One region of the Pseudoalteromonas sp. Z9A4 genome, then DNA from elsewhere that is predicted to be linked to it. Evidence: predicted binding sites of a transcription regulator. Region 1 holds the regulator's gene; each other region holds the start of a gene.
The links. The regulator sigma-54, encoded in region 1, starts transcription at its own class of promoters, with help from an activator protein. The targets are predictions, from matches to a motif close to GTTGGCACGNNNNTNGNNT.
Positions count from the first base shown of each region.

Region 2: a site for sigma-54 is predicted at 1,628-1,646, ahead of GQR54_RS09465 (hemerythrin domain-containing protein). Genes of this name have one in related genera too.
Region 3: a site for sigma-54 is predicted at 1,849-1,867, ahead of GQR54_RS06450 (flagellar basal body rod protein FlgF). Genes of this name have one in related genera too.
Region 4: a site for sigma-54 is predicted at 7,116-7,134, ahead of GQR54_RS02105 (BON domain-containing protein). Genes of this name have one in related genera too.

Region 1 covers NZ_WTLA01000007.1:106,311-114,642, forward strand. Annotated here, with positions in the region: gene lptB (LPS export ABC transporter ATP-binding protein) at 1-653, shown strand, start outside; gene GQR54_RS07730 (RNA polymerase factor sigma-54) at 723-2,222, shown strand; gene hpf (ribosome hibernation promoting factor) at 2,249-2,536, shown strand; gene ptsN (PTS IIA-like nitrogen regulatory protein PtsN) at 2,541-2,993, shown strand; gene rapZ (RNase adapter RapZ) at 3,012-3,857, shown strand; gene GQR54_RS07750 (HPr family phosphocarrier protein) at 3,900-4,172, shown strand; gene mgtE (magnesium transporter) at 4,303-5,661, shown strand; gene GQR54_RS07760 (protein disulfide oxidoreductase) at 5,714-6,265, shown strand; gene GQR54_RS07765 (YgiQ family radical SAM protein) at 6,457-8,332, opposite strand, start outside.
Region 2 covers NZ_WTLA01000010.1:20,028-28,359, reverse strand. Annotated here, with positions in the region: gene GQR54_RS09470 (plasma-membrane proton-efflux P-type ATPase) at 1-1,038, shown strand, start outside; gene GQR54_RS09465 (hemerythrin domain-containing protein) at 1,161-1,586, opposite strand; gene GQR54_RS09460 (hypothetical protein) at 1,937-2,224, shown strand; gene GQR54_RS09455 (hypothetical protein) at 2,252-2,506, shown strand; gene GQR54_RS09450 (DUF6500 family protein) at 2,536-2,754, shown strand; gene GQR54_RS09445 (GGDEF domain-containing protein) at 2,791-4,710, opposite strand; gene GQR54_RS09440 (RluA family pseudouridine synthase) at 4,889-6,544, opposite strand; gene poxB (ubiquinone-dependent pyruvate dehydrogenase) at 6,865-8,332, shown strand, end outside.
Region 3 covers NZ_WTLA01000006.1:11,167-19,498, forward strand. Annotated here, with positions in the region: gene GQR54_RS06440 (flagellar hook assembly protein FlgD) at 1-249, shown strand, start outside; gene flgE (flagellar hook protein FlgE) at 312-1,676, shown strand; gene GQR54_RS06450 (flagellar basal body rod protein FlgF) at 1,903-2,646, shown strand; gene flgG (flagellar basal-body rod protein FlgG) at 2,668-3,456, shown strand; gene flgH (flagellar basal body L-ring protein FlgH) at 3,473-4,156, shown strand; gene GQR54_RS06465 (flagellar basal body P-ring protein FlgI) at 4,167-5,261, shown strand; gene flgJ (flagellar assembly peptidoglycan hydrolase FlgJ) at 5,431-6,426, shown strand; gene flgK (flagellar hook-associated protein FlgK) at 6,428-8,332, shown strand, end outside.
Region 4 covers NZ_WTLA01000002.1:94,412-102,743, forward strand. Annotated here, with positions in the region: gene tgt (tRNA guanosine(34) transglycosylase Tgt) at 1-275, shown strand, start outside; gene yajC (preprotein translocase subunit YajC) at 301-636, shown strand; gene secD (protein translocase subunit SecD) at 656-2,515, shown strand; gene secF (protein translocase subunit SecF) at 2,525-3,472, shown strand; gene GQR54_RS02085 (transporter substrate-binding domain-containing protein) at 3,795-4,604, shown strand; gene suhB (inositol-1-monophosphatase) at 4,658-5,461, opposite strand; gene GQR54_RS02095 (VOC family protein) at 5,718-6,134, shown strand; gene GQR54_RS02100 (LiaF domain-containing protein) at 6,173-6,841, opposite strand; gene GQR54_RS02105 (BON domain-containing protein) at 7,170-7,736, shown strand; gene GQR54_RS02110 (YqaE/Pmp3 family membrane protein) at 7,809-7,967, shown strand.

The sequences.
Region 1 (8,332 bases):
AAGTCAAAGCAGGCAGTATTGTTGGTTTACTTGGTCCTAACGGCGCAGGTAAAACCACCACGTTTTATATGATTGTGGGACTTGTACCTAGCGACAAAGGTAAAATTTCTATCGATGATAACGATATTACTCTTTTACCTATGCATAGTCGTGCTAGATTAGGCATTGGCTACTTACCACAAGAGTCTTCAATTTTTAGAAAACTGACTGTTTATCAAAACTTAATGGCAATTTTAGAAACACGCAAAGAGTTAAATAAGCAAGCCCGAGAAGACACGCTCGATAAATTATTAGATGAATTTAGCATACAACACATTCGTGATAGCCAAGGTATGGCATTATCGGGTGGCGAACGTCGCCGCGTGGAAATAGCACGTGCGCTGGCAGCCGATCCTAAATTTATATTATTGGATGAACCATTTGCAGGTGTTGACCCGATTTCGGTATTAGATATAAAGAAAATAATAGAACATCTCAAAAATCGTGGGATTGGTGTATTGATTACCGATCATAACGTAAGAGAAACCCTTGATGTTTGTGAAAAAGCCTACATTGTTTCTCATGGGGAGCTGATTGCATCAGGTACTCCAGAACACGTATTAAATGATAAAACAGTACGCGATGTTTACTTAGGCGAGCAATTTAGGCTGTAACATTTACGCCATGTCTTTAAGCATCTGCTAGTATTAATTATAACAACATAAAAGGATTGTTAGAGATACATGAGGCAATCACTACAGCTGCGCATGGGCCAGCAACTTACAATGACTCCACAGCTGCAACAAGCTATTCGTTTGTTGCAACTCAGTACATTGGATCTCCAGCAAGAAATACAAGAAGCTCTCGACAGCAACCCGCTATTAGAGGTTGAAGAGGCAGATTATTCAGAAGACGCTGCAGGTAAAAACGAGCAAAAAGCTGATACCGATGACATAACTGTTAGCGCATCTGCCGATGATGCTCCAAGCGAATATGAACAAGATAGTGGTGAAGCACTTGCAAAAGACACGCTAAGTGACGACATGGCTATGGATGTTAGCTGGGATGAGTACATGAGTGCCGCCCCTGCAGCATCATCAGGTCCAATGCCTGAAGACGAGTCAATATACCAAGGCGCCTCTACTGAAACGCTCCATGAGTATTTAATGTGGCAGTTACAACTAACGCCATTTAGCCCTACAGACGAAGCTATTGCTATTGCGATTGTAGAAGCCGTCGATGATTCAGGTATTTTAACACTAAGCTGCGAAGAGATTTTAGAAAGCTTTAATCAAGAAAACGAAGATGATAACGAAGTCGAACTTGATGAAATTGAAGCTGTATTAAAACGCATCCAACTGTTTGATCCTGTCGGTATTGCTGCGCGTAGTTTACAAGAGTGTTTGTGTATTCAGCTTAACCAGTTTGACAAAGAAACACCTTACATTAATGAAACAAAAATGATTTTAACCGAGCATATTGATTTATTAGCTGCTCGTGACTATCGTACATTAATGAAGAAAACTAAGCTCAAAGAAGAAGAGCTTAAAGAAGTAATGACATTAATACATACTCTTAGCCCTAAACCTGCAGATACTATTGTAAGAGAAGAATCTGAGTATGTTATTCCTGATGTGTCAGTTAAAAAAATAAAAGGCCGCTGGGTTGTTGAACTAAACCCAGATAGCATGCCTAAAATTCGTGTTAATAGCCAATACGCAGCAATGTCTCGCACTGTAAAATCCAGTGGTGACAGCCAGTTTATTCGCTCGCATTTACAAGAAGCTAAATGGTTTATTAAAAGCTTAGAAAGTAGAAATGACACGCTATTAAAAGTAACCAATTGCATTGTTAAGCAACAACAAGGCTTTTTTGAACACGGCCCTGAAGCCATGAAACCAATGGTTTTAAATGATGTTGCTGAAATGGTAGAAATGCACGAATCAACGATTTCGCGCGTAACAACCCAAAAGTATATGCACACACCCCGTGGTATATTTGAGCTAAAATACTTTTTCTCAAGCCATGTAAGCACCGAAAACGGTGGTGAATGTTCATCTACGGCTATACGTGCTCTTATCCGAAAATTAATCGCTGCAGAAAACTCAGTAAAACCATTGAGTGATAGCAAAATAGCGGATATATTGGCTGAGCAAGGAATTAAAGTAGCGAGACGCACAATCGCAAAATATCGCGAATCTCTGTCTATTCCACCGTCAAATCAACGTAAAAGTTTGATTTAAGACGCTAAACTAAGAGGGTAATGCTTATGCAACTAAACTTAACTGGTCGCCACGTAGAATTAACCGATTCACTAAGAGACTATATTAATACTAAATTTGCGAAGCTAGAAAGACACTCTGATCATATTAATAATGTTCATGTCATTCTCGATGTAGAAAAATTAAACCAAAAAGCAGAAGCCACGATACACGTAAGCGGTGCTGAGCTATTTGCCTCTACAGAACATCAAGATATGTATGCCGCCATTGACTCGTTGATCGACAAGCTCGATCGACAAGTAATTAAACACAAAGAGAAGCTTGCTCGACACTAATATGATGAAATTAAGCTCACTTATATGCCAGGACTGCAGCAAAGCTGCGGTCCTTTTTAATAGCAAAAAAAGAATTTTAGAGTTCATTAGCGAACTTGCTCACGACAAACTTCCGTACCTACCGCAACAAGATATTCTTAATGCTTTAATGAGCAGAGAAAAATTGGGTAGTACAGGTATAGGGCGTGGCATTGCCATTCCTCATGGAAGAATGAGCGGTGCAGAAGAGCCTTTGGCTTTAGTACTCGTTAGCGAAACTCCAATAAATTTTGATGCGATCGATAATCGCCCTGTTGATATTTTCGTCGCACTCATCGTACCAGATGGCGATAACCAGCAGCACTTAAAGACTCTAGCAACCATTGCTGATAAACTAAACAACAAAGATTTTTGTAAACAGTTACGCAGTGCAAAATCAGATACTGAGCTTTACCAAGTTATTGTCAATCAATCATAGTTTTATAAAGGGTGTTAAATGGAGTTAATTATCATAAGCGGCCGTTCTGGTTCTGGAAAGTCGGTTGCTTTACGCGTTGTAGAAGATTTAGGTTATTATTGCGTAGATAATATTCCAGTTAACTTGCTTCCTTCATTAGTTCGCAGTGTGTCTGATAGCTACGATAAAATTGCTGTTAGCATTGATGTGCGTAACATCCCTAAACAACAAGATGAATTTAACGATATTCTTGAATACTTGCCAGGCTTTGCAAACCCTACGTTATTTTATTTAGATAGCGACGATCAAACATTGATCAAACGTTTTTCTGAAACTCGTAGATTACACCCACTATCAATTGACTCGTTGCCTCTTGATTTAGCCATCAAAAAAGAAAAAGAATTACTTGATGTATTAATCACTCGCGCCGACTTTATGATAGACACGACTGATTTGAGTGTTCATCAACTTGCTGAATCTATTCGTGAAAAGATTTTAGGTAAAAAAGATAAGCAACTGATTGTCACGTTTGAATCATTTGGTTTTAAATACGGCATACCAAAAGAAGCCGACTATGTATTTGATGCACGCTTTTTACCAAATCCACATTGGGAACCTGAATTAAAACCTTTAAATGGGTTAGATCAACCCGTTAAAGATTATTTGGCCAATCACAGCATTGTGCAAAAATTCACATGGCAAATTCAAACATTTGTACAAACGTGGTTACCGCACTTAGAGCGAAATAACCGCAGTTATTTAACTATTGCTATTGGGTGTACAGGCGGACAACATCGCTCTGTATATTTAGCGCAAACCATCGGTGAAAGTTTTGCAATGACACATCCCAATGTAAAAATTCGCCATCGCGAACAAGAAAAATAATATAGCGGAATAAGAACCTGTTCAGCTTAGGTAGAGTAAATTATGCATTGTGAAGACACTTTTTTAATAAAAAATAAATTAGGATTACACGCCAGAGCTGCTACCGTGCTTGCCCAGTTGGCAGTGCAGTTTGATGCTACAATTACATTATTTCAAGACGACAAAGAAGCGGCAGGCGATAGCGTACTTGCACTAATGTTACTTGAAAGTAGCCAAGGCAAAGAAGTAAAAGTTGTATGCAAAGGCCCCGATTCTGAGCAAGCTTTGCATGCTGTTGGAGAATTAATAGCACAACGTTTTAATGAACAAGAATAAACAGTTATAAGAATAATACTCGCATTACAAATGCCTCGACTAAAACAGATATATAAAATAAATACGGTTAGTGACGCCAGTTAACTCACCTCTCCCCATAAAGTAACATAAGAATTTATAAAGGACGCCAATGCCTGAAGCTTTTGAACAAGATTACCCGCTACAACAACTAAAGCAGGTGACTAAGTCACTCAATAGTGGTCAATTTGTTCAAGTTAGGCGCATGCTCGCAAAAACAGCTCCTTGTGATACCGCATTATTATTAGAATCATCACCGCATAAAATTCGCCGACTCCTTTGGCAGTTGGTTGATCCTGATGTGCAAGGTGATGTTCTTGAAGAACTATCTGAAGATGTTCGTTTAGGCATTATTGCCCAGATGGAACCTAAGCATATTGCAGCCGCAACAGAAGATATGGGCCACGATGACTTAGGTGAAGTATTACGTAGTCTACCAGACACCGTCTACAAAGACGTTGTTAGCGCGATGGACATTCAAGACCGTGAACGTGCAACACAAGCACTTTCGTATCAAGAGCGCTCTGCAGGCGCGCTAATGAACACCGATACGGTGACCATCCGCCCTGACGTAACACTCGATGTTGTACTTAGGTATATTAGGCTACGTGGCGAGTTACCAGAAGGTACCGATGATTTATACGTTGTTGATAAGCATAACTGCTTTATAGGCGCTTTATCGCTGAGTACATTATTAACTAACCCGCCAGAAAAAATTGTTCGCGATTTAATGGATGAAGATTGTGAATCCATTCCAATCTCAATGGATGAAAGTGAAGTCGCGCAATTATTTGAACGTCATAATTGGATATCGGCACCCGTAGTTGATGATAACGATCAGCTCCTTGGTCGTGTCACTATCGATGACATCGTTGACGTAATCCGAGAAGATGCTGAGCATAGTTTATTGGGCTTAGCCGGTCTTGATGATGAAGAGGATACATTCGCTCCTGTACTAAAAAGCTCTAAAAAACGCTCAGTTTGGTTAGGTGTCAACTTACTAACTGCACTTGCAGCTGCTTTTGTAGCTAGCTTTTTTGAAGGCACTTTAGATGTTTTACCTATTTTAGCTGTACTTAACGGTATTGTTCCTTCAATGGGCGGTGTTGCAGGTAGCCAATCGCTAACTCTCGTTATTCGTGGTATTGCAGTAGGTCATATTAATCAAACTAACCAACGCTTTTTAATGATGAAGGAGCTTGCTATTGGCGCGTTAAACGGTGTTTTGTGGTCGTTGTTAATTGCAGGTGTTATTGCACTATGGCAATGGGACTTTATGCTTGGTGGCGTACTTGCCTTTGCTATGTTTATGAATCTGGTTGTGGCCGGCGTTGCTGGTGCGAGTATCCCTATTATTCTTAAAAAGATGAATATAGATCCCGCTCTTGCAGGTAGTGTAGTTTTAACTACAATTACAGATATTGTGGGTATATTCGCCTTTTTAGGCACCGCAACATGGCTGCTGATATAAGTTTAAAATGTAAATTTTTGAAGTTAACATATTTAGAGAAAAATCAGCCATTATGACAACTAATACCAAAAATAAAAAAGACACACCTAAAAAAGCGCCAAAACAAAAAGGCCTATCAATATTAAAGAGTGTGTTGATATATGGTTTCATATTTTTCGTAATTTATAACGCTGTAAATTGGTGGCGACAACCTGTTATGCCAGCAAATCCTCAATTACAATTAATAGATTATAAAGGGCAAAACATTGATTTAGCAGCAATGAGCCAAGATAAACCAACACTTGTCTATTTTTGGGGAACTTGGTGCCCTATTTGTAGTATTACCTCCCCTGCCATAAACGAACTCGCAAACGAGAATAACTACCCTGTAGTGAGCATCGCAGTAAAATCAGGTTCGGATCAAAAACTACATGAGTATCTAAATGATCATGGCTACAGTTTTACCACTGTCAACGATCAACACGGTGAGATATTTGCCGATTGGCAAGGGCAAGTCACGCCATCTTATATAATCTTAAAAGATAATAAAATGACGCAAGGGCTAACAGGCATTCAGCCGTTATGGTCACTTAAATTACGTTTGTGGTTATCATCAACGTTTTAAGAAAAAACTAACTGCAAGTATATAGGCACTAAATACGTGCTATCTCAAGAGGGGTTTCTAAAAGCTCGCTCTTTATCACCTACAATAATATAGATAATAAAGAGCAAGGTTTACTTAATTTACGCATGAAAAGGGCTTAAAAACCCTTGGCGTAATTAAACTAATCTACTAGTTATTATTAGATTGAATCACTAACGTGTACTTTGACGATTACCGCCTACTTTTGGTTTAGTGTTTGCCTTTTTAAATTGGCTAAAGCCGGTATGTCGCGTTAGTGCAGGACGTCCGCCTTTACTGCCACCTTTACCTGCTTTTTCATCACGCCCTTCTTCAGGCACTAAACAGTTAGGCCCTTTACCAATTAAATTAGCTTTACCCATTTTACGCAGTGCTTCACGTATCATCGGCCAACCTGCTGCATCATGGTAGCGTAAAATAGCTTTATGTAATCTACGTTGGCGAGCACCTTTAGGTACTGGAACAACTTCTGTATTGTTTTTTATATTACGTAAAGAGTTCATTTCTGTGTGGTAAATAGTCGTCGCATTAGCCATCGGTGATGGGTAAAAATTTTGTACCTGATCAAGCTTAAAGTCGTTTGATTTAAGCCATAAAGCCATGTTTACCATGTCTTCATCTTTTGTCCCTGGGTGAGCAGATATAAAGTAAGGAATTAAATACTGCTTTTTACCGGCTTCTTTAGAGTACTTATCAAATAATTCTTTAAATTGATCGTACGCACCCATACCTGGTTTCATCATTTTTGATAATGGACCATCCTCTGTATGCTCTGGCGCTATTTTTAAGTAGCCACCTACATGATGCGTTACTAATTCTTTAACGTAACGCGGGTCGCGTACAGCTAAGTCGTAACGAACACCAGAAGCAATCAATACCTTTTTGATACCCTTAACTTCACGTGCTTTTTTGTATAAGTCTATTGTTGGCGTATGATCTGTATCCATATGCTTACAAATTTCAGGGTACACACATGATAAACGTCTACAGGTACTTTCTGCCTTTTTGCTCGTACAACGCAGTTTATACATATTTGCCGTTGGGCCACCTAAATCAGAAATAACACCAGTAAAACCGGGTACTTTATCTCTAATCTGTTCAATTTCTTCAATAATTGATTCTTGCGAACGGCTTTGAATAATACGCCCTTCATGCTCCGTAATTGAGCAAAACGAACAACCTCCAAAACAGCCGCGCATAATATTAACTGACGTTTTTATCATGTCGTAAGCAGGAATTTTAGAGTCGCCGTAACTTGGGTGAGGAATACGCTGATACGGTAAACCAAACACGGCATCCATCTCGTGTGTTTCTAATGGGTATGCTGGCGGGTTTACCCAAATAGATCGATCGCCGTGTCGCTGAAACAGTGCTCTTGCACAACCAGGATTTGTTTCTTGATGTAGAATACGCGAAGCGTGGGCGTATAAAGGTTTGTTAACACTTACTTGCTCATAAGCAGGTAGCTTAACGTAAGTTTTTTCCCATGGCTTAGGTCGCGCAGGCTGAACCATAATTGGTTTTGCAGCTTCTACCTTTAAGTCTATACCCGCTTGTTTAAATTCAGATTTACTACAGCCAACATCATCAGCGCCGTATGGATTTGGAATAGGGTCGATTTTACCAATTTTATCTATAGCGGTGGAGTCACTTCCACGCCAACCTGGTAAAGGTTCTTTTCTGATAACAGCCGTGCCGCGAATATCTTGAATAGTATCCATTGTTTCGCCTGCGGCAATACGGTGTGCAACTTCAACTAACGGACGCTCTGCGTTACCGTAAATTAAAATATCAGCTTTTGCATCAAACAAAATACTACGACGTACTTTTTCTTGCCAATAGTCGTAATGAGCTATACGACGAAGACTCGCTTCAATACCGCCAATAACAATTGGGATACCTTTGTATGCTTCACGGCATTTTTGCGAGTAAATCATTACGGCGCGATCTGGACGTTTACCACCTACGTTATCTGGCGTGTAAGCATCATCGTGGCGCATACGCTTTTCAGCTGTATAGCGATTGATCATCGAATCCATGTTGCCAGCT
Region 2 (8,332 bases), on a different contig from region 1:
CAAACCATTGCCGATGCAAAAGAAATGGGTATGAGCGTTAAAATGGTCACGGGCGACCAAGTGGCCATTGCGCGCGAAACTGCAAGTAAACTGGGTTTAGGAACAAACATTCTTGATGCTAGTGGGTTTGGTGCAACTGAGCATCATCAAGCCACACAGTTAGATGATTCTATCGAGAGCGCTGACGGATTCGCACAAGTATTTCCTGAGCATAAATACCATATTATTGATGTGCTTCAGCATAGAGGGCACATTGTTGGTATGACAGGAGATGGCGTAAATGACGCGCCAGCACTTAAAAAAGCTGATTGTGGTATTGCTGTATCGGGTGCTACAGATGCAGCGCGTTCAGCAGCATCAATTGTGTTAATGACCGATGGCTTATCGGTTATTATTGATGCAGTTAAAGAAAGCCGAAAAATATTTCAACGCATGAACAGTTACGCTATTTACAGGGTTGCTGAAACACTGCGCGTACTACTTTTTATGGCAATGGCGATATTAATTTTTAACTTTTATCCGTTAACCGCAGTCATGATTGTAATGCTTGCTTTACTTAACGATGCCGCCATTTTGTCTATTGCATACGACAATGTGCATTATCAAAATAAGCCCGAAACATGGAATATGCGGCTCGTTTTGGGTATTGCATCTGTGCTGGGAATTGTAGGACCAATTGCAGCCTTTGGTTTATTTTACTTGGGCGATAAAGTATTTGAACTCGACCGCCCTCATCTTCAAACATTAATGTACTTATTACTTTCTGTAGCAGGGCATTTGACTATATTTTTAGCGCGTACCCGAGGTCCATTTTGGTCTATTAAACCGTCTGCTATATTAATGGTCGCTGTATTTGGCACGCAAGTTATAGCAACACTTATTGCTGTTTATGGTGTGTTTATGACCCCACTAGGATGGGGATGGGCACTTGCTGTGTGGGCATATGCTTTGGTGTGGTTTTTTATTAACGATGGTTTAAAGCTAGTGGCGTATCGAATTTTTGATCCGACAGAAGCACCCTTACTAGAGAAGAGTTAGAGCATAGGTTTAGATATAAAAAGTGGTTATAAGCCAAGTGGCTTATAACCAATAGTACACAAGGGAGTGTATATAAGGTGGTTCAATTATTTGTGAGTAAAGTTACTCACAAATAAAAAGTATTAGTGCATTGCATCGTTATACTGCTTTGCCAAGCTTTGTTTTTGCCCTTCGGTTAGTGCTTTACCTGCTAATTGAAATACTTCGTGTTCTTCTTCACTTAAATGATGATGTACTAAATGGTGCAACTTTTTAGCTGCAACTAACCATGCAGATGAGCTCATTTTGGTATCTTCAAGTTGTTCAATTAATTCATCAATTTCGTGATGTTCAGCTACGCTGTGGCGCGCTTTTTCATGAGTTAAGTCATCAAACATAAGTGGATTGTAAAAGTAACGTTCTTCAAATTTTGCGTGTTGTTCTAGTTCTGTTTTTAGCTCGTCCATTAGCGTGTGGCGCTGCTCTGTGTCGCCGTGCGTTTGAATAAGCGCATCTACTAATTCTCGTTGTTTGTCATGGTCATGACGTAGTGCTTCAAAAATATTCATAACTAATCCTTTTACAATTTATTTGCTTATATCACTAAAACTAGCAAACTAGATGCCAAATATTAAGTTGATGTATTTTATTGCTTTTATTTTGATTTTTTATTTTTAGGCTGCTATCACTGTAAATTTTACAGTGATATGAATGCAATAATTTCAGGCTTTTACATAGTTCAATTATAGAAGTGAGTATAAATTCCTACAGAACCTTACAAATATTTACTGGTTGTTTATTTTATTGCAGTGATAAAGTAGCAACATTATTTAGGTACAATCTATATGTATTACTTCCACATATAATACCAATCGGTATAAATGCAGGTAGCACGTTAACTTTATAGGATAGTTTAAGGATGAACATAAAAAGCCCCATCGCCGCATTATTGCTGTGCGCTTTACTAAGTGCTTGTAGTACAGCCCCACGTTCTGACCCTAACTTATGCATTGAAGAGGCCGAAACGGTTGATCGAAATGGCGCTCAAACAAGCTCAGAAGTTTATAATCAATGCATTAGCGCACAAATTAAAAAGGATGAAAAAAATGACACTTTTTTTGATGCTATAGGTACGTTCTTTTTTGAATTTTTTTGTAATGGTGGTAGAAAAGTAAATAGGCTAACTTGCAGCTGTAATTTAAATTAAATAAGTTGCGTAAAAATAGGATTAGTTATGAAGCAATTGTTGATAGCAATTTCACTTTTTTTATTACTAAGCGCTTGTGCGGCGCAGCCTTATGCAGGCTCGGCAAAATGTATGGAACAAGCAGATATTGCATACGAAACCGATACACGTAAAAATGAGACACTAGATAATGAATGCAAAGCTGCAAAAGTAAATACGCCTAATAAAGAGCTTGAGAATCATGGCTTGGTTGATAGAAGCCTTTTACAGCTAATCGTTAGCTTTTTAAATGGCGTATTTTAATAGTAAAAATATAATTAAATAAGGTATGTATGAGGGAAGAACTAAGAGCAAAAATAATTACCGTGTGCGATAAAAAAATAGCAGCTAAAGGCGAAAATGTAGGGCTTTCTTTTTATGCATTTTTTGCCAATAAAAACGACGACCCAGAGCTACTTATGGAAGCTGCTACTTGGTGGATACACACCCATAAATTAGATCATTTTGTAAAAGCACATAAAATTAAACAGATGGTTTTAGATGGACTTTAGTCAAGTAAATGAGCCAATACTTTTAGCTGTGTTTATTTAATCAACAACGACTTGGTTTCTTCCGTTTTCTTTTGCTTTATAAAGTAATTTATCTGCATGCTTAATAAGAACATCTAGTGTGCTTTTTAAAGGGCCACTTACAGAGGCCCCTGCACTAAAGGTGATTTTTGTATCTGTAGGAAAGTCTTCTATATTACTGCAATGCTCGGCGAAGCTAATGGCGAGTCGGTTAAATATATCGCGAATTATTCGTTCATCAACCGTATTTAGTGCAAATAACCATTCTTCGCCGCCGTAACGACCAAACTGATGATCATTACATAGTGTTTCTTTTGCAGCTTTTGCAAAGGCAATAAGAACTAAATCTCCAACATCGTGACCAAAATGGTCGTTAACTTTTTTAAAGTAGTCTAAGTCAACAATTGCTATCGTCATTTTACCTTCACCAAGCTTTGCTTCTGCTGCGCGCATTATTCCTCTGCGATTAGGGCAATTTGTTAGATAATCTGTTAATGAAATATCGTGATATTTTTGACGTTGTCGAGCTTGCCGATAAAATAAAAATAATGAAGCGATCACTAAAATAAATGCAATAGCAGCGCTAAGTCGCCAAATTATTTTTTGTTGGTACTCTTCTTTAGCTTGTAGTTCACTAATGTCTTTTGCGTACTCTAGTTGCTGTATTTTTTCTTCTTTTTCTTTTACTTCAAACTGCACCTGTAGTGTTTTTATATTATTTTCACTGGTAGCTTCGTAGTGTTTTTTTGTATAAAGGAGCTTTTGTTCAATTGCTTCAAAAGCCTCGTCAGTGTAGTTAAGGCGTCGCTTTAGCTCATAGCGTTTACCTAAAAAATCGGCTTTATAAATACTGCGGCTGAATTTATCTAATTTTAAAAACACCTCATCGTTTGCTTCATTTGCTTGATCAAGTAAATTTAGTTTTATATATATGTCAGCTAACAAAATGAGCGATGCGAGTTGCATGTCGTGAACACCTGCAGAACGAGCAAGCTCAATATTTTCTTTAGTTAAAGTTAAAGCTTTATCGTAGTTTGCTTGTAAGTACTCAATACTAGCAATTGAGTACTGAGCAAAGGTTAAGCCTTTTTGCATATTAGCTTTTTTAAAATAGAGCAATGCTTTGTCTAGGTATGTTAAGGCATCTTTAGGTTTTTCTATCTCAAGCAATATATTGCCTAAACTCCAATATGCTTTTGCAGTAAAAAGCCCATCTTGTGTTTGCTCATATGCCGCAACCGCTTTTTTTGCATAATATACGGCTTTGTCTTTTTCGTTTAGATAATTGTATGCATCAGCTATTTTTCTAAAAAAGTATCCTTGAGATGCTGAATCGTCATCTTTTAATGCTAATTCTAACCCCTCTAGTGCAACATTTAGGGTCTTTTTCAATGAATCTGTATCGGTGTAATAGTAAGCAAGTGCTCGTAAAATAATGATTTTTTCTTTAGTTGAATGCTGTTGCAAGCTTTCTTCTAATTTTGTGGCTAGCGTTTGTGCTGGAGCTGGGTTTGGCTCCCTCGCTAGAGACTTGAGTTGTGATTCGAGAAATAATAAATATACACTTTTTTGATTTGGTAACTCTTTGTTCTTTAAGTAATAGGATAAGTGTGTGTTTAACGCTTCATATTTTTCTTGTCTAAAAAGTAACTCCGCATACAAAGCGGCCGCTTCTAGATGAAGGTTTTCCCAATTTTGCTCTTTGCTTATTTTAAACGCTTGAGTGAGTTTGTCTTCATTTTGAAGATAGTCTAATTCATTCAGTTTTATGTTGTTGATCAGGACTTGAGTTGTGCCAAAGTCTAGCGCATGTAAAGTTGCACTTAATGAGTCGCCGTTAGCTGAGGCAAGCTTACTTAAAAGTAAAAATAAAAGGAGAACAATATACTTTGCCCATAAAGTATTACCTAAAACCTTTATTTGTGTATTGTTAGTCATGTAAATCCTTTGCTGACTTATTTTTATTAGTGAAATACTTTTCTACATTGCTTAATAAACTTGGGCTTGAACAGTTTTTTATACTCATTATTGAAAAAATAAGACCATAAACGATATCAATTTAATTAATAAAAACCAACACATTGTATAATATAGTCGTTGTGGCTATGTGTTTTTATTAAAAATCAGCAGCTACTTCAAACTCTAATCGTTTAAGTGTAATTGGGTGAGTAAATGCTAAATACTCAGCGTGTAAATGTAATCTATCTGCTTTTTGTCCGTAATGTGTGTCGCCTATAATTGGTATGTTTAAACCTAAACTGTGCGCGCAATGTACTCTTAATTGATGAGTTCGCCCTGTTTTAGGGTATAACTGTAATCGGGTAATATTGTTGTTACGCTCTAAAACCTGCCAGGTAGTAAGTGATGGCTTACCATGTTTGTAACACACCATTTGGCGCGGTTTATCATCAAAGTCGAGCACTAAGGGTAAATCAATTACTCCGCTATCCTCAGCTACGTTACCATTAACTAATGCGACATAACGTTTATCTATGGTGCGTTCAATAAACTGCTTTTGCAGTGCTTTGTGCACGCGTTTATTAAGTGCAATCATCAATAACCCAGAAGTCGACATATCTAATCTGTGTACAATTAGCGGGCCTGATGCCTCTGGAAACTGCGTCTTGATTCGCATATAAACTGAGTCATCAATATTAACGCCAGGCACTGATAAAAACTCAGCGGGCTTATTTACCACAAGTAAGTCGTCATCTTTATAAACAATACTTAAATCTTTACCCTGAGCTGGGTTGATAAGTAGCGGGTTATCTTCAACATCTAAACCCTTTAGCATGTGCCCAAGTATTGGTTGGCATTTACTGTAACAAGAAGGGTAGTAGTTTTTATGCTGCCTAATTGCTGATTTAGGCGCAGCTCCCCACCAAAATTCAGCCATAGCAAGTGGCTTTAAGTCATGTTTATAGGCGTATTGTAATAATTTAGGCGCTGCACAATCGCCAGCACCCGAAGGAGGAGTGTGCTCAGGTAATGCTGCAAATATGGCATTTAAGTCTGTAGTTTCACCATTTGCATTTAAAAATTGGTACTGCGCAAATAACTTTTTTTGTAAGCTTTTAGAAAGCGTTTTACGGCGCTTTTTTAAATGAGCAATTTCATCAGAAATATTGATGTGTGTTTGCTGCAGTGACTCGATTATATTTTGCCAATAGGCTTTAAGTGCCAGCAGTTGCTTTTTTTCTACGATACTTTGCCCTGCAAGCTTATTTTTTAACTGCTCAAAATCACTTTCGCTAAGCTCTAATTCGCCTTCGGTACGTTGTATTTTTCGTTGCTGGCGACCGGCTTGCATTACTGCCTGTTGGGCTAATAGTGCTTGCTGGTAACTCTGTGTTGCATCATCAAGTTTGCTATTAACTTCATGCAGTTGTTCACTATTTTCTAACTGCTCAATTTGAGCATTAATATCGTTAATTATTTTACTTTGAGTCAAATAGCTATCGTCTTGCAGCTGCATGCTAGAAACAGGCGGCACAAAGCTAATATTACCTTTATCACCTTCAATTTGCCCCGAATAAGCACTTAAAAAGCCTAATTGTTGCTTAGCATTTTGCACCACTAAAACCCCAAACATTTTACCTGCATTTTCTGCTTTTAAATGCGTTAACGTTTCAAGTTGTTGCTGTAATTGTTTTGTGGCTGCTACAGCTAAAGGTTGCGGCTCGTAATAAAAAGGGAAAGTAAACTTTTCAGGAAGCGCGAGAGAATCAATATTTTGAGAAAATAATGTAAAGCACAAAGCAGAATTTGACATAGAAGTAAGAGAAAAGCATTCAGTAAAATAATTGAGCGCATAATAACATATTCATAGTTAAGCCACTAAAAATCTCGCACCCGCATATTCATAAACACTTTAAAGCGGACATTCATGTTTTATGTATCAGTATGGGGGGCAGTAAACCTAGGAGTATCGTTTGTTAGTAAAGTCTCAGTAGTAATATATCTATCATTATCAAAATACCTAAGCTTATCGATTCTCAATAATTGAGCGCATTTCGAAACGATGACTTACTTGATAGATCAGAGGCAAAAAATCAATTTACAGAATAACTTAATATTTAGGAGTTCTATATTATGAGTCAAAGTATCGCAAGTTTTATTACTAAAACCCTCGAACAAGCGGGCGTAAAGCGCATTTGGGGAGTAACTGGCGATTCACTTAACGGCATTAGTGAAAGCCTGCGAAAAATGGGAACAATTGAATGGCTAGGCACACGTCATGAAGAAGTAGCAGCATTTGCAGCTGGCGGCGAAGCGCATTTATCAGGCGAGCTTGCAGTGTGTGCGGGTTCTTGCGGGCCAGGTAATCTTCATTTAATTAACGGCTTATTTGATTGTCAGCGTAATAATGTACCGGTATTAGCTATTGCCGCACACATTCCTTCATCTGAAATTGGCAGTAGTTATTTTCAAGAAACCCATCCGCAAGAATTATTTAAAGAATGCAGTGTGTATTGTGAAATGGTTTCGAGCCCCGAGCAAATGCCGTACCTGCTAGAAACCGCAATGCGACAAGCAATATTAAACAAAGGCGTGAGTGTACTTGTGCTACCTGGCGACATTGCATTAAAAGATATGCCTAAAGCTATCAAGCCAAAATGGAACGTGCCAAAACCAGCAACGTATACCCCCGCTTTATCTGATATTGAAGCAATGGCGACTCATCTTAATAAAAGTAAAAAAGTAACCTTATTGTGTGGTGCTGGTTGTAAGGATGCCCACGACGAAATTGTTGCGCTAGCCGAAAAATTACAAGCGCCAATTGTGCATGCTATGCGTGGTAAAGAGTTTATTGAATACGATAACCCTTATGATGTTGGTATGACTGGATTTATTGGCTTTGCGTCGGGCTATCATGCAATGCAAGAAGCCGATACGTTATTAATGATTGGTACTAGTTTTCCTTATCGTGCTTTTTATCCTGAAAATACCACCATATTGCAAATTGATAATCAGGCTGCGTCACTCGGGCGACACGTGCAAATTGACTGTGGCGTGTTAGGGGATACTAAAAATTCAGTGACCACATTGCTTGATTATATTAAAGGTGAGCGGACAAGTTCGCACTTACAAAAATGTGTTAAAAACTACAAAGAGTCTCGACAAGATCTCGATGAACTAGCCAGTGGAAAAACCTCGCAAAATTTAATTCACCCGCAATACCTAACGCGTTTACTCAACGAGCAAGCGGCTGACGATGCTGTTTTTACTTGTGATGTAGGTACGCCAACAGTGTGGGCTGCGCGTTATTTATCAATGAATGGTAAGCGTCGCTTAATTGGCTCGTTTAATCATGGCTCTATGGCAAATGCGATGTCGCAGGCAATGGGGGTTCAATCTGTTGATAGAGACCGCCAAGTAATTGCAATGTGTGGTGATGGTGGCTTTTCGATGTTAATGGGCGATTTGATCTCGCTTAAGCAGCTTAATTTACCAATAAAGATTATTGTTTATAATAATCGCTCACTTAGTTTTGTGGCTATGGAAATGAAAGCCAGTGGGTTTTTATCAAGCGATACTGATTTAGAAAACCCAAGTTTTG
Region 3 (8,332 bases), on a different contig from region 1:
ATTGAATTAGGCGCACAATCAGCTGGTGCTATCCGTTTCTCATGGGATGGAAAAAATGAAGGTGGTGAGCGTCTGCCTCCAGGCGATTATAAAATTAAAGCTGAAGGTAGTACTAGCGGTGAGTTTTCAAGTTTGCCTATTGCTACTTTTAAAAATATTGAAAGTGTTAATATTAATGGTGCAAGCGGCATCATTATTAACACTAGAGAAGGTGCGGTTAGGCTGACAGATGTCGCAGAAATCGCGTAATAGATACTTAATATTTCTCACGTTGGCCTTTAGGCTAAAGTTTAATAGATTAGAGGTTAATTATGAGCTTTAACATTGCATTATCCGGCCTTGCTGCCGCACAAAAAGATTTAGACGTTACCGCAAATAATATTGCCAACGTAAATAGTACGGGCTTTAAAGAGTCACGTGCTGAATTTGCAGACGTGTACGCATCATCAGTATTTAGTACAAGTAAAACAAAAAACGGTGATGGTGTTCGAACAGCGATGGTTGCACAGCAATTTCATCAGGGTTCACTTCAGTTTACTCAGAATTCATTAGATTTAGCTATTACTGGTGAGGGTTACTTTGCTACCAGCGCTGTGCTTGGAGAGCAAGATTTTAGTTACACACGTGCGGGGGCCTTCAAACTTGATAAAGATAACTATATGGTTGACTCACAAGGGAATTTTCTTCAAGGGTTTCCTGTTAACCCAACAACGGGTGATACAACATCTGTTAGTTTAAGTACTTCGTCTGCTCTGCAAATACCAGATTCTTCAGGTTCACCGCGTGCAACATCTACTATATATAACTCATTTAATTTAGATTCACGCGAACAAGCAACCACAATTGCGTTCGATCCAAGTGTAAGCGCTAGTTATAATTCATCAACTTCAACAACAGTGTATGACTCACTCGGTGAGCCGCACGTATTGCAGTTTTTCTTTGTTAAGCCTGCGCCAGCAACACCACCAGTTGTAGGTGATGAAAATATGTGGGAAGTACATACAACACTAGATGGTAAGTCGTTTGACGAAAATGGCCTAGAGCAAACTGCCGCACCTTATACTCCTATTTCTACATTTCGCTTCGATGCAAGTGGCCAGCCACTCAGCACAAACGGTGTTGCAAATACAGGAACTACTTTTGACCCTCTTACTGTTACATCAGCCACACCAGGTCTTTCTGACCTGTTAAGCAATGGTGCTACGTTTCCAAATGATATCACTATCAATTGGCGCGATGAGGCTAATGGGGTTACTAAAATACCAACTCAATATGCAAGTAATTTTGAAGTGAAAACCCTTAATCAAGATGGCGCAACAGTTGGCCGTTTAGCAGGTATTGATATCGGTACAGATGGTAAGCTAGTTGCTTCATATAGTAATGGCGATTCTACTTTTTTAGGGCAAGTCGCTATGGTTCGCTTTGCGAACTCGCAAGGCTTGGAACAGGTTGGTAATACGAGCTGGAAAGAAAGTATAACATCGGGGGAACCTATTGCTGGCGAACCTGGTTCTGGTTCACTGGGTAAAATAAATTCATCAGCACTTGAACAATCAAACGTAAATTTAACTAGCGAATTAGTTGATCTGATCACTGCACAGCGTAACTATCAAGCAAACTCGCGTGCGCTTGAAGTTAACTCAACAATTCAGCAAAGTATTTTACAAATACGATAAACTAAAACTGTTTAATTTATCCTTAAAGGCTGCTTAATTGCAGCCTTTTTATTGGCTGATTCAACGTTGGGGTAGTTAATACCAGCCGGCATAAGTATTTATATAATTTAAGCAGATTGGTAAGACACATTTAAACCACGCCATAATAATTTCTTTATAGTATTAAATTTAATCTGGCATCTATATTGCATTTACTATTGCAGAGATTTTTATGTGAGTCGATGTTATGGATAAAATGGTCTATATTGCCGCGTCTGGCGCTAAGCAAAGCATGCTGGGTATGGCTCTTAAAGCCAATAATTTGGCGAACGCCAATACCACAGGCTTTAAATCTGATTTTGCTCAAGCACGATCGATGCAAGCATTTGGTGAAGGTCTACCAACAAGGGTGTTTTCTATGGAAGAACGCCCTGGTTCAGATATGACATCGGGCGGTATTGTTCAAACCGGCCGTGATTTAGACATAGCAATGAGCGACAACGCCTGGCTAAGCGTGCAAGACGCCTCAGGTAACGAAGCTTACACTAAAGTAGGTACGCTTAATATAACTGCCCAAGGTATGTTGGTTACCAGTGGTGGGCGTCAAGTAATTGGCGAAGGTGGTCCTATAATCTTACCTGTTCCGATTGAAAAAATCGGATTCAGTGAAGATGGTGCAATTCAAGTACGACCACAAGGCGCGCCAGCTAACTTTTTAGAAGAAGTTGATCGCTTAAAAATAGTTGAAGCTAATAATTCCACACTTGAAAAAGGTAACGATGGTTTATTTAGGCCAAAGCCAAATCAAACGGTTGAAACCTCAGCCAATGTAAAAGTATTAAGCGGTTCATTGGAGATGTCTAATGTTAACCCAGTTCACGAAATGGTCGATATGATCAGCCATCAACGACAATTTGAATTACAAGTAAAGCTTATGAAAACAGCCGAAGAAATTGACGAGCGTCAAGATCAGCTGTTGAGAATAGTTTAACTTTAAAATGAGGACTCTATTATGAACCCAGCATTATGGATCAGCAAAACTGGGCTTGATGCCCAACAAACCGATATCTCGGTTATATCAAATAACTTAGCTAACGCCAGTACGGTTGGATACAAGAAAAGTCGTGCCATTTTTGAAGATTTACTTTATCAAAATATCAACCAACCTGGTGGCCGTTCATCGCAAGATACCCAAATGCCCTCAGGTTTAATGTTAGGTGCGGGTGCTAAAGTTGTAGCCAACCAAAAAGAATTTACGCAAGGTAACATGTTGACCACTGAAAATTCGTTAGATTGGATGATTTCTGGCGAAGGTTTTTTTGAAGTACTTCAACCCGATGGCAATATCGCCTATTCTCGCAATGGTCAGTTTACTACTGATGGTGATGGTCGAATTGTGACATCGGGAGCAGGTTATGTTATTCAGCCTGAAATGAACGTTCCTGAAGACGCTCAGTCAATCACTATTTCTCAAGATGGCGAAGTGTCTGTACGTATTGCAGGCCAAGCCGACAACGTTGTCATTGGTCAACTTACTATTAGTGACTTTATTAATCCATCGGGTCTTGAGCCAATTGGTCAAAACCTATATACCGAAACAGCTGTAAGTGGCGCTCCAGTGCAAGGTAACCCAGGCGTTGAAGGATTAGGTAGCATTATTCAGGGCTCACTTGAAACATCAAACGTAAATGTAACTGAAGAGCTGGTAAACTTAATTGAAACTCAGCGTATTTATGAGATGAACTCAAAAGTAATTTCGGCTGTTGACGAAATGATGAGTTACATCAATCAACAGCTTTAATAGTGCAGGGGGAATTATGCGTAATATTATTTTATTTGCAGCAGGCACATTATTTTTAAGTGGTTGTATGTCTACGCAAAATAGTGAAATAGTACAGGACGATCCTTACTACGCCCCTATGTACCCTGAGCCTATTTTAGAGCCGATGGTGGCAACAGGTTCATTATTTAATACTCATACATCAAACGATTTGTATTCTGATAAGAAAGCACTGCGCACTGGCGATATAATTACGGTTAAATTGCAAGAGTCAACTCAAGCAACAAAAGCAGCTAAAACAGAAACAGACAAAGAAACCGAAGCAAGCTTAGACCCTGTTATTGGATTTGGTGGCCTACCTGTAAATATAGGTGGCGATAGCATTCAATTTGGTATAGGTAGTGATTCGTCGTTTACAGGCGACTCAAAATCAAATCAATCAAACAGTTTAGTAGGTGATATTTCGGTTAACGTAATGCGCGTTTTACCAAACGGAAACCTGGTGATCCGTGGCGAAAAATGGCTAACGCTTAATACAGGCGAAGAGTTTATTCGGTTAGAAGGGCTAGTTCGTCCTCAAGATGTAAGCGCCGATAATACAGTTGAATCAAACCGTATTGCTAACGCACGTATTCAATACTCAGGTAAAGGGCAGACGCAAGAAGCACAAAGTCCTGGTTGGCTCACACGTTTCTTTAGCAGTTCGCTGTTTCCATTTTAGAGGTAGTCACATGAACAGCTTTAAAACTTTATGCTTAATTGTATTATTAGGCTGGCAGTTTACTGCCAATGCCGAGCGCATAAAAGATGTATCTATGGTTGAAGGGGTACGTTCAAACCAGTTGGTAGGCTATGGTTTAGTAGTAGGTTTACCTGGTACTGGCGAACAAAATTCATATACTCAACAAAGTTTTAGAGGCATGTTGAATAACTTTGGTATCACATTACCTTCAACTCAAAGTCCTAAAATTAAAAATGTTGCTGCTGTCGCAGTGCATGCTGAATTACCTGCATTTAGAAAACCTGGGCAAACAATAGATATAACTGTTTCTTCTATTGGCAGTGCAGGCAGCTTACGTGGTGGTACTTTATTACAAACTTTTTTAAAAGGTGTAGATGGTAACGTGTACGCAATTGCGCAAGGTAGCTTAATTGTAGGTGGTTTTGGAGCTGAAGGCTTAGATGGTAGTAAAGTTGTTATGAACACTCCCACTGTTGGTCGTATACCCAATGGCGCAACTGTTGAGCGCACCGTAGAAAGCCCATTCATGCAAGGTGACTTTATTACCTTTAATCTAAACCGTCCTGATTTTACAACGGCTAAACGTTTAGAAAAAACAATTAACGATTTGGTTGGTCCAAATAGCGCGCAAGCAATTGACTCTGTTTCCGTTCGTGTTGTTGCACCAAGAGATGCCTCGCAACGTGTGTCGTATTTATCAACACTTGAAAATTTAGAATTTAAGCCAGCTGATATGGCAGCTAAAATAATAGTTAATTCGCGTACTGGCACTATTGTTATAGGTAAAAACGTTAAGCTTCAACCTGCAGCTATTACTCACGGCGGCTTAACCGTAACAATTGCAGAGCAACAAAATGTGACGCAACCAAACCCGCTAGGTGCAGGGGATACTGTTGTCACGCAGCAGAGTATTATTGATGTAAACCAAGATGACTCGCGCGCATTTGTATTTAATCCAGGCGTGAGCTTAGATGATTTAGTGCGTGCAATTAATGAAGTAGGTGCAGCACCTGGTGACTTAATGGCTATTTTAGAGGCATTAAAAGAAGCGGGCGCAATTAATGGCCAGTTAGTTGTTATTTAAATATTATAGGCACACAGATTACGTATTACTTAAAGCCCTATATCTTTCAAACAAGATATAGGGCTTTTTTATTTACAGTAACTCAAAATTATTATATTTATCATTTTATTCGGTAGTGGCTCAATTTTTGCATTTTTAACTGCATTATTCATTTTGTGTCAAAAAGCCGATGGAAACGAACCACCTCGATAAGCAAAACTTTTTTGATTTAGGCAACTTAAACTCACTTCGACAAGAAGCCTTAACAAGTGGCGACGCATCGACAGATGCTTCTAAAGCTGCGCTTAAAAAAGCGGCTGCACAATTTGAAGCAATATTTACGCAAATGTTGCTCAAAGGTATGCGCAAAGCAAATGAAGCATTTGAGGACAAAGAAAGCCCATTTAATTCAAGTAGCGTAAAGTTTTTTGAAGAAATGCACGACCAACAGCTTTCATCTGAATTGTCATCTAATGGCTCATTAGGGCTGGCTGATTTAATCGTTCAACAACTCTCCCCTGATGCTAAAAACTACACGCCAAGCTCAGTACTCAGAACGAGCAATGATTTTTTAAGTGATCAGCGTGCAGGCACAGAGTTGCCGCATCAACAGTATAAAAAAGAAACCATTCCATTAACTGATAACAAAATTACAGAAGAGGCTAAGTCGAATGACAATAAGGCAAACTTCGACACTGCCGAAGAGTTTGTAAGTTCAGTGTGGGAGCATGCAAAAACAGCGGCTAAAAAAATTGGTTTAAACCCAGCCGTTATGGTTGCACAAGCAGCACTTGAAACAGGTTGGGGCAAGCATATCATTAATAAAAGTGATGGCGGCAGTTCAAATAACTTATTTAATATTAAGTCAGATAAAAGCTGGGAAGGCGATAAAGCAAGCAAAGTAACGCTTGAATTTGAGCAAGGTACACCCGTTAAAAAACAAGCAAGCTTTAGAGCTTATGATTCAATTAAAGACAGCGTTAATGATTTTGTAGATTTTTTGACGCAAAACCCACGCTACAAAGAAGCATTACAAAATACAGCAAAACCAAATGATTTTTTAGATTCTCTCCAAAAAGCTGGTTATGCAACAGACCCAAATTATGCGGATAAAATTAAACAAGTACTTAATAGTACTGAGCTTAAAAATATTGCAACAAGCGTGATCCGCCAAGGAGTAAAGTAATATGTCGTTTAATTTATTAAACATTGCAAATTCTGGAATAAGAGCAAGTTCTGATTTACTGCAAACGACAAGTAAAAATATTGCCAATGTAAACACGGAAGGTTACGTACGTGAACGGACCGAACATACCACGATGATTGATAATCAAGTGGGGAGAGGCGAGACGTACCGTTTACTTAATGAATTTGCACAAAAACAATTAAACAGAGATACATCAAATAAAACATTTTTTGATCAGTTTGAAAGTGAAGCAAACCGAATTGATACACTATTCTCACAAGAGTCAAATAGTGTATCAACGAGCTTAAATTCATTTTTTAATAATGTTCAAGAAGCACTCAATCAACCATCATCATCTGTAGCTCGCTCTTTAGTTATGAGTGATGCAGAAAACCTACTTGACCAGATGGATAGGCTTTCGGGGATTGTAGTTGAACAAAAACGAGTAGTCGATGAGCAATTACAAATATTCTCCACTGAAGCTAATACTTTAATCGAAAATATTAGCTCTTTAAATCAAGAAATTGTCGGAATTAATGGTACTAATAGTGCCTCAGATGCTAGCTCTGCTTACAACGAGCGTGATAAAGCGATACGTAACTTATCTGAATTAATAGATATTGAAACGCTTGATGGGCCAAATGGTGAAAAGCTTGTATTTATGGGAACCGGTGAAGCTGTCGTTATGCAAAATGGTACTTTTAATCTATTTTCTATGAGTGCAGACCCAGATCCTAACTTTCAAGAGCTTCGCTTAGATGTCAATGGTGGAAAAGCGGTGCCGTTAGATGTTGATGCTAGTAAATTAAAAGGGAAAATTGGTGGATTGCTTGCTTTTCGAGATGATATTTTAATCCCTACACAAAATCAACTAGGTCAAATGGGGCTGGCAATAGCTGATTCTTTCAATCAACAAAATCATTTAGGTATGGATGCAAGTGGTCAGCTTGGCGGTGATATATTTGAAATTCCTAGTGTTGGAGGCTTTCCTTATCAAAACAATACAGGTACGGCCAGTATTACTGCCACTGTAGAGCCTGGTATGGGTAGTGAGTTACCAGCAAGTGATTTTATTATTACTTATACAGCAAATCCTAATGAAGTCAGTATTCAACCAATTGACAATAAAGGTGAGCCGCTTGGAAATCCTTCACTAGCTAATGTAGTGGCCGGTGTTATTGACTCGTCAACAGTTGTGAGCGGAGAGTCTTTTGGTTTGCAAATAAGTGTAGTGGGTGCTGGAAATGCAGGAGATCAATTTCAAGTAAAGTTAAACTCAGGTGCGGCTGGTAACATATCTTTGCTTACTGGGCGCGGTGAAGACTTAGCACTTGCCTCACCAGTGAGAACCGCCGCAGATGTTGATAACACAGGCACGGCTTCCATTTCTGCAGGAGAAGTTAGCGATGTTACAACGGGTAGCTTTACTACTTCCCCATTAGCATTAGCGAATGGACCTATTAATATAGTAAAAACAGCGAATCCAGACGAGTATATAATTTCAGACAACATAAATACCACGACGGTTACAATAATTCCTCCGGCTAATAATCTGCTTAATCAAGCTGGCGGCGCATTTGCAACTTATGGGTTTGACTTTAATATTGAAGGTACACCGGCGGCTGGCGATAGTTTTACTCTAGAATTTAATGAAGGTGGCTTTGATGATAATCGTAACGGTTTAAAACTCGCTGAATTGCAAAATGGCGACCTAGTGCGTCAAAATGTAGTCACTAGTACTAGTGCCGATAATCATAAAACGTTTAACCAAGCATATGCAGGATTGGTTACTGAAATTGGTGTGGTAACTAGTCAGGCTAGAACGAATGGAGCCGCATTTGATGCGTTAGCTGAGCAATCAGAGGCATGGTACGAGTCTTTATCTGGTGTGAACCTTGATGAAGAA
Region 4 (8,332 bases), on a different contig from region 1:
GTAACGCAGTACATAAAACAGACACAGGGCCACTTGACCCTGAGTGTGATTGTCATACGTGTGGAAACTATTCACGAGCTTATTTGCATCACCTTGATAAATGTAACGAAATTTTAGGTGCGCGACTAAACACAATTCATAACTTACGTTACTATCAACGTGTTATGGAAGGTTTACGTAATGCAATTAGCGAAGGTAAATTAGAAGAATTTGTACAAGATTTTTATGCTCGCCGAGGCCAAGACGTGCCAGAGCTAGTAGATATAAAAAATTAAACTTTAAAATTAAAGAGGAAGTATCATGAGTTTATTTATTTCAAATGCACACGCAGCAGCTGGTCAACCTGCGGCAAGCGGTGGTTGGGAAATGCTAATAATGTTAGCTATTTTCGGTTTGGTTTTTTACTTTTTAATCTACCGCCCGCAAGCTAAGCGCGTTAAAGAGCACAAAAGCTTAATGAGTATGATGGCTAAAGGCGATGAAGTACTTACCCAAGGCGGTTTAGTGGGTAAAATTGTGAAGATTTCTGAAGAGAAAGATTTCATCGTTATCTCTTTAAACGAGCAGGCAGAAGTAACAGTACAAAAATCTGCAGTATCTGCAGTATTGCCAAAAGGCACAATGAAGTCGCTATAAAAATAATAAGGACGACCCCGTGTTAAACAAGTTTCCAGTTTGGAAGTATTTACTTGTTTTAGCTGTGGTAGCCATTGGCCTTTTATATGCCTCTCCAAACTTGTATGGTCGCGATCCGGCTATACAAGTTTCAGGTGCTAAAGGCGCTGATGTCGATCTCAGTGTTGTAGACAAAGTAAACGCAATCCTTGAAAAAAATAATGTAACCGCTAAATCGACAATACTTGAAGATGGACAAATTTTAGTTCGTTTAAAAAATGTTGAAGAACAGCTTAAAGCGCATGACTTACTGCGTGATTCGCTTAACGACGATTATATTTCTGCCATTAATATGGCACCAGCTCAACCAGCTTGGTTAAAAGCGGTTGGTGGCAACCCTATGAAGCTAGGTCTTGATTTAAGTGGTGGCGTACATTTCACCATGGAAATCGACATGGCAACAGCGGTTGATAACCAGCTTGAGCAAATGGAACAAGATTTTCGTAGCGACCTGCGCGAAGAAAAACTACGTTACCGTAGTGTTCGCCGCGTAGCAGGCTCCGATCGTATGCGTGTAGAAATGCGTACTGAAGAAGACAAAAATGCAGCAGAGAGCTTCTTAGAAACTCGCTACCCGCTAAATGTCTACATTGATGACAGCAGTAACGATAAAGCATTTTTTGCGACAATGAGTGAACAAAAACTCAAAGAAATTCGTGACTACGCTATCAAGCAAAATGAAACGATTATTCGTAACCGTATCAACCAAATTGGTGTTGCAGAACCTAACGTACAACGCCAAGGCGCTGAGCGTATTATTGTTCAACTACCTGGTATTCAAGACACAGCACGCGCTAAAGAAATTTTAGGCGCAACAGCAACACTTGAATTTCGTGAAGTAGACGAAAACGCTGATATTAGCGCTGCTGCTCAAGGTCGTATCCCTGCGGGTACTGAAATGATCATGAGCCGCGACGGTTACCCTGTTGTACTTAAAAAGCGTATTATTCTAGAAGGCAGCCATATAACTGGCGCGCAATCTGGCGCTGATGAATACCAACGCCCGCAAGTGAGTATTACGCTAGATAGCAAAGGTGGGGCAAAAATGAATGCCTTTACCAAACGTGCTATTGGTAAGCGTATGGCAACGGTATTTATTGAGTACAAGCCATCAGGTAAAAAAGATGCAGACGGTAAAGCGCTTCCGCCTATTAAGGTTGAAGAAGTTATTAACGTAGCAACAATTCAAGCACGTCTTGATCGCTCGTTCCGTATTACAGGTATCGATAACCCAGCTGAAGCACATAACTTAAGTTTGCTACTTCGTGCAGGTGCGCTTGTAGCACCAATTCAAATTGTTGAAGAGCGCACTGTAGGTCCAAGCTTAGGCCAAGAAAATATTGAAGCGGGTATGACTGCGGTTGCACTTGGTTTTGCGTTTGTACTTGTGTTTATGCTTGTGTACTACAAAGGCTTTGGTATGGTTGCAAACCTTGCGCTTGCGGCTAACTTAGTACTGATTGTTGGTGTTATGTCTTTAATTCCAGGCGCGACACTTACGCTACCTGGTATTGCAGGTATTGTATTAACCGTAGGTATGGCAGTTGATGCTAACGTACTTATTTTTGAACGTATTCGTGAAGAGCTGGCCGATGGCCGCAGCCCTCAACAAGCGATTCATTTCGGTTACGATAGCGCATTTAGCACTATATTTGATGCTAACATCACCACGTTAATCGCTGCCATTATACTGTTTGCAGTAGGCACAGGTCCGATTGCGGGCTTTGCAGTGACACTTGCGATTGGTATTTTAACTTCAATGTTTACAGCCATTGTTGGTACCCGTGCGGTAATCAACTTATTTGTTGGTGGTAAACGTATTGATAAACTTTCGATTTAAGGAGCTGACATGCAAATTTTAAGTTTGGGTAGTAGAACCCTTCGTTTCATGTCTCTTCGTAAAGTGGCTATGGGTTTTTCGACGTTATTAATTTTAGCGTCGTTTGCATCAGTTTTTGTTAAAGGTCTAAATTTTGGTTTAGATTTTACCGGCGGTACTGCGGTAGAAGTTGGTTTTTCACAGCCAGCAGACCTTAAAAAAGTACGTGCTGCGCTAGCTGATAATGGTTTTGCTGATGCATCAGTACAACTATTTGGTTCAAGCCAAGAGATTTTAGTTCGTTTAGCACCGCGCGGTAGTGATGTTAAAGCTGAAGTAATTGGTAACCAAGTAATCGATGCGCTTAAAAAAGCTGATGACAGCGTAGTAATGCGCCGTATTGAGTTTGTGGGCCCAAGTGTAGGTGAAGACTTAAAAGAGCAGGGTGGCCTTGCCATGTTAACTGCACTTATTTGTATCTTAATCTACGTTGCATTTCGTTTTGAATGGCGCTTTGCTGTGGGTGCGGTAGGTGCACTACTACACGATGTTATTATTACTGTGGGTTTATTTTCGATATTAGGTTTAGAGTTTGATTTAACTATATTAGCGGCAATTCTTGCGGTAATAGGTTATTCACTTAACGATACGATTGTTGTATCTGACCGTATTCGTGAAAATTTCCGTAAAGTACGCATTGACGATACAGTAGAAATTATTGATATTTCACTTACGCAAACACTTAACCGTACACTTGTAACCTCAATCACGACTATTTTAGTATTGATTGCTTTGTTTGCATGGGGCGGACAAACCATTCATGGCTTTGCAACTGCATTGCTGTTTGGTGTGTTTATTGGTACTTATTCTTCGATTTATGTTGCGAGTTCTGTTGCTATAGCAATGGGCGTAAGCAAAGAAGACTTAATACCAGAAGTAATTGAAAAAGAAGGTGCAGACCTAGACGCAATGCCGTAGTAGAGTCTCATTAAATAAAAACCGCTCCTATGAGCGGTTTTTTTATACCTGCAATTTATTAATTGTTCAGGCGTCTAAGTTTTCATTAGCGGATGTAACAGTGCAAGCTTACGAAAACAGTGCTAACTTTGTAGTGTGAATCGGTAGGACCTTTTTGCAATAATATATAAATCGCCATAGGTTAAGTCACCGGCCACTGAGGCTAAAATAAGCCAAGTGTTATCGCTCTAGTTATCTATTTATTTATGTGCTCAAGGGATGCTTTAGAAGTGTTTAGCCTTTCAGCCAATAATAGGTAATTTAAACAAAGCAGGTAATTATTATGTTACCAATAAAAGTTTCTATCAGTGTATTTAGTTTGTTTGTAAGTTTTTCACTTATGGCGCAAGAGCAAATAATTAATGTTGCTCAAAAGCAAGATACCCAAAACGCACGAGAAGAATACCTCAATGAGTTATTAGTACGTGCACTTGAAAGTGTTAACTACTCCGGTGTTATCCGAATGACCCCCATATCAGAACTGCAAAAGCGTAAGTTAATAAACCTAGATGATAACGAATTAGATATGTATTGGAGTATGAGCAGTCCAGAGCGAGAGGCGCTTGCTTTGGCGATAAAAATACCACTATTTAAAGGCTATATAGGTAAGCGAGCTTTATTAACTAATAAGCAAAACTTGGCGCGCTTTAAAAAGGTAAAAAATATTGAGCAGCTAGCTACGTTTTCGGCTGTACAAGGGCACAACTGGCCAGATACAAGAATAATGTCCTATAACGGATTACATGTAAGACCGCTTACTAACTACCAAGCCATGTTCACTTTAACGAGCCGTGGACGAATAGATTACTTTCCTCGTTCGTTTATTGAGGTTAACTCTGAGCTTGTTGAAAACAAACAAAGTAATTTAGTAATCGTGCCTAATTTATACATAAGTTATCCAACCGGTATTTATTACTTTGTGACTAAGAGTAAACCTGAATTAGCAAAGGCTGTTGAAGAGGGATTAATAGTGATGCAGGAAAGCGGTGAATTTGACGCATTATTTAATGAATACTTCGCAAAGGATTTAAATACACTACCTTATACAAAAGGCAAAACGATAGAGATTAAGCTCGATAACCCTTATTTTTAGGCACAAAAAAAGGAGCCTGAGCTCCTTTTTAGCATGCTATTAATAGCATCAAATTAGCGAAGTAACGACTCAGTTAATACTGGACGAATTTCACGAATAATTGCTTGAGTCAATTTTGGTGAACCACAGATAATATTGCCGCTGTGGTTATAGTTATTACCACCAGCGAAATCTACAACCATACCGCCCGCTTCTTTAACCATAAGTTCGCCTGCAGCAGAGTTCCAAGGTTTTAAACCAATTTCAAAAAATCCATCAACACGGCCAGCTGCAACGTATGCCATATCTAAAGCAGAACAACCTGCACGGCGAATGTCTGCAGTGTGTACAAACAATGCTTTAAACGCTTCAGTGTATGCATCCATGTGGTTTTTGTTTTTGAAAGGGAAACCAGTAGCAAGTACAGTGCCTGCAAGAACCGTAGTTTTGCTAACACGTAGACGTTTGCTGTTTAACTGAGTGCCTTGACCGCGAGATGCAGTGAAAAGCTCACCACGAATTGGATCATAAATAACAGCTTGGTCTAAACGACCTTTAACTTTAAGTGCGATAGAAACCGCGTAATGAGGGATACCTTTGATGAAGTTAGTTGTTCCATCGATAGGATCTACAATCCATTGGTAATCATCATCCTTGCCTTTATGCTCACCTAATTCTTCACCAACAATAGAGTGAGTAGGGTAAGACTGTAAAATAGTGTCACGAATTACGGCTTCGGCTTCTTTATCAATGTTAGTTACTAAGTCGTTAGCGCCTTTTTGTTGCACTTCAACTTTTGATAAATCTTCACTTGCGCGAAGTAAAATTTTGCCTGCGTTGCGCGCAGCGCGAACCGCAATGTTTAACATTGGATGCATGGTATTACCTTTGGGTTGTAAAAGAACGTTTATATATTTCAGCCGGCGTATTTTAGCGACTTTTGACATAAAGTAAACAATAAACCCCAAATACTTATGTTTGTTTTTTATACAAGATTGAAAAGTGTCTATATTTTTTCAAGATAATAATTAAGTCAACAGGCCCTAATTAAATCGAATTAATTTTAAATAACTCTTTACCTAAAGTTAGCTTGAGGTTTTATCGTGCTCCTAACTTAATTGATAGGACAACATTATGTATTTAGAGCACGTAAACTTAGTCGCGAGTGATATAGATAGTATGCTTAAATTTTACCAAGCTGTATTTCCGCATTGGTCAGTCAGAAGTGAGGGCAGAGGCGATTGGCACGGAAAACCAAGACGCTGGGTACACTTTGGAGATGACACGCATTACATTGCGATAAGCGACCATGGTGAAGGTGAAAACAGAAACTTATCGGGCCATCAAATTGGTTTTGCACACTTTGCTTATGTGACTAATCACTTAAATGAGGTAGTGATACGCTTAAATAAAGCGGGTTTTGGGATAAGTAAGCAAGGTAGTGAGAACCCGTTTAGAAAAAATGTTTACTTTATTGATCCCGCCGGGTTTGAGGTGGAATTTGTAGAGTATTTAAGTGATATACCAAGCGAGCGAAATAACGATTTATAATAAAATACTAAGCAGCACGCTAAAGTGCTGCTACTCAATTATAGTGAGCGGTTATTATTACCCGTGCCAAACTGGGTTTTTAGCTCATTTGCAAAGCTCATAAATTTTTCTTTAATTGTGCGCTTTATTTTTACTTCAACCGATCCCATAACTGCCTTTCCTTCAATATGAATAGTAGGACCTTGGCGTTTGTTAAGTGATACCGATTTATTTTCAAGGCTACTTAAAATACAAAACATTTTAGACACTACATTTACATGCTCTGGTACGTAAATCTCATCGCTACCAAAAATACAGTTAACGTGAATAGTTACATTTTGATGCGCAAAAATGGCATCAGTAAAATCAAGTACCACCGATCCCATAAAGTTACTTAAATATATATTTTTTGGGACAACCCACTGACCGCTTCGTTCGTTAGAGCCTAAAATACTGCGTAATGTAAAATCATCATCACTGTTTTGCTGTGCACTATAATGTGGTTTAAATTGCGATTGTTTTTCTGCTTTATATTGCTGATCGGTATTAAGTGTTAAGTCTTCTACTAAGGCTAAAAGAGCGTCGTTATTAGGTGCATCCATCGCGCTATCGAGTCGTCTCTCAAATGCATCAACAGAAATAACCCCATGACTGTAATTATAAATTAATTGGTCAATTACTTGTTCGCGTACTTGCTCTATTGGGCGGTCTTCAACTTTTACAGACATGGGGCATTCCTTATTGTATTTACTATTGATACTGCTCTTGATGTTTGTATGCAAAGCACGCACCAAATATAATCACCCTAATTATCAGTAGGTTAATTTATAATGATGTTTTTTATTTTGTTATATTAACGATAGATTAACCAAAAATGCAATTATCTAGCTATTTTCACTATTTGAGAAATTTTTACCGAGTAGCCTGTAAATAGTTACACAACTATAGATAATGCCTCACTCCAAAGTAAACTCAACCTATTGAAATTTAAGTATAAATAAAGTTGGCCCAAAGCTCGCATTAGTTAAAGTGTCTTTAATCAAAAGGAGAAAGATTATGAAAACATTTAACAAGTCTATTATCGCAGCTCTAGTTCTTGGTACTACGGCTATGGGTGCCCAAGCAAACAGCTGGGAAAACGAAAGTAAAGATGCTTGGATTGATGGTAAGGCAGAAACAGTTCTACTTATGAACACTAATCTAAACAACTTTGACATTAACACTGATGTAAAAAATGGCAAAGTAGTACTTACAGGTAAAGTTAATAGCGAGCTTGATAAAGAGCTAGCAGAAGAACTTGTACTTAGCCTAGATGGTGTATCTGATGTTGATAACAGCCTTACTGTTGTTAAAAGCATGGATACCAAAGATAAAAGCAATGACATGATGGACGATGATGATAACGACCTAACGGACGCTAAAATCACCACTGTAATCACAACTCGCTTCCTGTTTGACTCAGAAGTAGGTGGTACAGACATTGATGTTGATACCGACAACGGTATTGTAACTCTGAACGGTTCAGTAGAGTCTGAAGCTGAAAAACAACTAGCAGTTAAAATTGCTAAAAATGCTGAAGATGTTCGTGACGTAGTTGATAAACTAGCTATTGTTGCTGAATAGTACAGTATAGTTAAGGCCCACTAACACTGGGCTTTACGCCTTTTTAATGCTTAATTTAAATGGAGTTTAGTCATGGATATTATTCGTATAATACTTTCAGTTTTATTACCGCCATTAGGTGTATTTTTGCAAGTTGGCTTAGGTATGCACTTTTGGTTAAATATTTTATTAACACTGCTAGGTTATTTCCCAGGGTTAATACATGCAATCTACATTATTGCGAAAAAATAATGACAGATTATATATTGTGTAAGCCGACTACTGAGGCCTAATGATAAAAGTGCCCCAGTACTGTTCGGCTCACAATATTAATTTTTAAAGTAAATATTTTTTATCAAAATCTAATTTTTAATTTACTCAAACTAAGTGATTTATTTCTTGTAACTCACTCCCAACATTCCCTCAGCCAAACCATTGTTTACTTCAATTAAGCTTTCTAACTAACAGTAGTGTTCTGATTCTGTATTGATGCCATTTAGGAAATCTTTAATATTAGTTTGTTTATATCTACAATACGCGGTTAATTACTCTATTATTTAGTGACAATATTACCATCACTTCTAGTGTTATCATTACACCAAGCTTTTACGCATATT